2 regions of the Vibrio sp. R10-SG3-ISO10 genome follow, and region 2 is predicted to be linked to the other one. Evidence: riboswitches for the same ligand, from Rfam matches in the RefSeq annotation. Region 2 holds a riboswitch; the other holds the start of a gene.
The links. Region 2 has a riboswitch for lysine ahead of lysC (lysine-sensitive aspartokinase 3). Riboswitches for the same ligand answer to the same signal wherever they lie in the genome.
Positions count from the first base shown of each region.

Region 1 (2,205 bases), on a different contig from region 2:
TACCTTTATCGCTCTCTTCGATATCCAACTCTTCGTTTAGCTCATGAGCTTCTTCCGAGTCTTCAGCTTGCTCTTTAGCGAAACCGTGACCACGTGACGCCGCAATTTCATGCTCTCGCATCTTACCGATGTCTAGTCCGAACCAAGCAACAGCAAACACCATAAGTAGTGCAAAGATAGCGTAGAAGTTCATCGGAATTAGACGAACATATGCGCCAAGCGCTGAATACTCAGTGATACCATGCGAAACTAAGATGCCACCAATAATTGTCATGATGTAGGCACCCCAGCTAGAAGCAGGCATGATCACACACATTGGAGCCGCTGTTGAGTCAAGGATATAAGCTAGCTTAGCTCGTGATACGTAGAAACGGTCAGTGACAGGGCGAGAGATCGCACCAACAGCCAAGCTATTAAAGTAATCATCAACGAAGATGAAAACACCTAAAAATGCAGCAAGAAGCTTAGAGCCACGCTTACTCTTAACTCGAGTTTGAGCCCACTCCGCAAACGCGCGTGTACCGCCTGAAAGCGTTAATAGCGCTGTCATCATTCCTAGCAGGAGTAGGAAGCCAACAATACTCATATTCCAAGTATTGATGCCACCATCTTCAATAAAGACGCTTGAAACGGTAGAACCAACATATCCAAGCGCACTACCAAATGAGTAGTCATTAAGTAAGATAGCGCCCAAAACAATACCCACACCGAGTGAAACAAGTACACGGCGGGTAATAATAGCAAGACTCAATGCCACAAGTGGCGGCAAAAGAGATAAAGGAGATGATGCAAAATCAATTAAATTCATGATCTTCAAAAACCAGTAATAAATGGTTAGAGATCTACTGCAGACTAATTGAAGGAAATCATTTCCAATCAATTAAGTTGAAATTAGCGATAGGTCAGCGAATGCGAAACCCAGCCCTACAGTAGCGCTCCATAGTTTTACAAATTATAGACTATGGCAGTGTTACCCCTTTCGGGTGTAACCCCAGCAAACCTCTTTGATGAGAAAGTTCACTTCGGCGAAATAACCTTTTATGCTTGCTCATTGGCATCACCCCAGCAAACACTACTTATTTATTCCGCGCCTCTACCGCGATCGTTGAAACTTTAAACTACCGAAAAATCATTTTAACAATAATTTAACCAACAAATCGCATTAGGTTGCGCCCATTGTACTCATATCACCACCTCTTTCAACATAATATTCCTTTTCTACTGTTAAAAATATCGTTAGCTAGCTTCGACTAAGCTTTCATGATTGATGAATAGTCATCCCATTGGATAGCATATTGGTTCATCCATTGAACTCGAACGTTCTGATTTCTCAGAAATCCACCCGATTAATGACGTGTTTGTCTAACTACCTTTACATGACAGATACATTTTTTTGATACACCAGACTTGTTTTTCCGCACTAATACATAATGAAGGACATATACCTTGGGGCTACGCCTATATTCGCGATAACATTTAATATGAAACCGCACTCTCAGATAGTTCTCTGTTAATATAAAAGTTATATCGTGATTAAAAATCTATTTATTGCAAGCAGCTAAATTAATAATGAAATGGCTATCAAACAACATTGTGATAGTTATTTTACGTAAATTTATGTCAGTGAGATTGTAATATTAAATTAAGAGGTTTATGATTCATACATCGACAACTTATATTGCGAAGAGATGAATAAATGTCGGAACTAACAAAAACACTATTAAACATTCGTAGTCTACGTGCTTTTTCTCGAGAGCTAACACTTGAGCAATTAGAAGAAGCGTTAGATAAACTAACTACTGTTGTAGCTGAGCGTAAAGAAGCAGAAGAAGCTGAACGTGAAGCAGCTGCAGAGCAAGAAGCTAAATTAGCCGCTATTGCTGAACAGATTACTAAAGACGGCATCGACGTCGAAGCGCTTATTTCTGCATTGGCAGGTGAGTCTAAAGGAAGTAAGCCAAAAGCGAAGCGTGCTCCTCGCCCAGCAAAATATAAATATGTTGATGCTTCTGGTGAAGAAAAAACTTGGACAGGACAAGGTCGTACACCTTCAGTAATCCAAGAGCAATTAGATGCAGGCAAGTCACTAGACGACTTCCTAATCTAATCGTTTTGAGTGATTTATTTAAAAAGCGCCTTTATGGCGCTTTTTTATTATCCTCTCTAAAAATTAAAAAAGCCTCACTAAATTGAGGCTTTGATAGT
Region 1 is NZ_JCBDHG010000020.1:441,355-443,559, reverse strand. It holds gene tet(35) (tetracycline efflux Na+/H+ antiporter family transporter Tet(35)) at 1-808, opposite strand, end outside; lysine riboswitch at 923-1,104, opposite strand; gene AC6R16_RS12025 (H-NS family histone-like protein) at 1,697-2,107, shown strand.
Region 1: linked by a shared signal. The riboswitch ahead of tet(35) (tetracycline efflux Na+/H+ antiporter family transporter Tet(35)) and the one ahead of lysC (lysine-sensitive aspartokinase 3) in region 2 are both predicted to bind lysine.

Region 2 (2,205 bases):
CTTGCTCGACTTTATCGACAGAGATGGGTGCACCCCACTCATCATCGACAACTTCAGCTACGCCCCCTGCACGTACAACATTTTCACGCATACGCTCGCCAAACACGCCATTGCGACAAACGATCACCTTTTCACCCGGCTCAATCAGGTTGACGAAACAAGTCTCCATCCCTGCACTCCCTGGCGCAGAAACGGCAATGGTAAACTCATTGTCAGTTTGGAAAGCGTACTTGAGCAGCGATTTAAGCTCATCCATCATGCCAACAAATAATGGATCTAAGTGACCAACCGTCGGGCGACTCAAAGCTTGCAACACTTGAGGAGATATATCTGAAGGCCCAGGTCCCATAAGAATACGATGAGGGGGGATAAAACTTTGAATCGTCATTGGCAGCTCCTTTTTAATATCAATATAATTTTTGTTCTATCTTTACTTCCTTAAACCCACCTTAATTCAATTCTTTGTTGGCAGCAATTAGCCCAAAGTATTGAGGTCAAACCAGTGTCACAAGTTTGTTAATTATAAAAAGGCATAAAGTTACAAATTCTCATTGACATAGTTCACAGAAAAACGTTCAATGCGGACATGTGGCGAATATTTATGCCACATAGCAAATTATTTTGCAGAAGAGGAGCACTGCCCAGGTAGACGTGTTGTGGAGCCACAAATCCGATACAACACATTGAGGGGGAGTAGTGCCGAGGTAGATCCGAAGTGTCGGTTTGGATCTGTCGGTTGCTAGGGTTGAATCCCTACAACTGTCATCAGCCCAGTCTGATGATGAGCTTCTGAGGAAAGTCATACATATAAAAGGCCCCCTCTCTTTCGCTCAACTCTCTTCATCAAAGCAAAACACTGGATGTTGGTATAGCTACCAAAAGTTTTTATTTTAGGAAGTCGTGGGAGAAATGCTGTGAGCAGTTTTAATGTAGCTAAATTTGGTGGAACAAGCGTTGCTAACTTTGAGGCAATGAGCCGTTGTGCTGCAATTATTGAAAGTAATCCAAATACAAAACTCGTTGTGAGTAGCGCTTGCTCAGGTGTCACTAACCTTCTGGTCGAGCTCGCAAATGGCGTACAAGACCAAGTTCATCGCAGTGAGATTTTGACTAAACTGGCGCAAATTCATGATGCGGTACTCGAACAGCTTGAAGATGGAACCCAAGCAGCGAGCGATGTTTACGAGATTCTCGACACAGTGACTAGCCTTGCGGAAGCGGCATCGATCCAAGCAAGCCACAAACTGACAGACCACTTAGTCGCGTGTGGTGAGTTGATGTCGACTCACCTACTTACCCAACTGATGAAAGAGCGCGGTATCAGCGCAGTACGTTTTGATATTCGTGACATTCTGCGCACCGATAGCAATTTCGGTAAAGCAGAGCCACAACTAGACCAGATCAGCGAGCTTGCTCAGCAATCACTGGTGCCACTGTGCCAAGATGCAGTAGTGATTACTCAAGGCTTTATCGGTTCTGACGCCGAAGGCAACACCACTACTTTAGGTCGTGGTGGTAGTGATTACAGTGCAGCCCTAATCGCCGAAGCCGTTGAAGCTTCTGGACTTGAGATTTGGACAGACGTTCCTGGTATTTACACCACTGATCCACGCATTGCGCCTAAAGCTTCTCCAATTCCTGAAATTAGTTTTAGTGAAGCGTCTGAAATGGCGAACTTTGGCGCTAAAATTCTCCACCCATCGACGCTTCTTCCTGCACTACGCCACGATATTCCTGTGTTTGTCGGCTCATCGAAAGAGCCACAGAAAGGCGGTACTTGGATTCGTCATCAAGTAGAAAGCTCACCGCTATTTCGCGCTCTGGCTCTGCGTTGTAACCAAACCATGGTGACACTGCGCAGCGCCAACATGTTCCATGCCTATGGTTTCCTAGCTAAAGTATTTGAGATCCTTGCTAAACACAAAATCTCGGTCGACTTGATTACCACTTCAGAGATCAGTGTATCTCTCACTTTAGACCAAACAGATACTGCTGGCGGTGCACCACAACTTCCAGAAGCCGCACGTATTGAGCTAGAAGAGTTATGTACGGTCGAGGTAGAACACAACCTATGCTTGGTTGCTCTGATTGGCAACAATATGAGTGAGAGTAAAGGCTATGCAAAGCAAGTATTCAGCACTTTAGAAGATTTCAACCTGCGTATGATCTGCTACGGCGCGAGCCCACACAACCTGTGTTTCTTAG
Region 2 is NZ_JCBDHG010000023.1:105,369-107,573, forward strand. It holds gene AC6R16_RS18765 (pyridoxal-phosphate-dependent aminotransferase family protein) at 1-388, opposite strand, end outside; lysine riboswitch at 620-797, shown strand; gene lysC (lysine-sensitive aspartokinase 3) at 915-2,205, shown strand, end outside.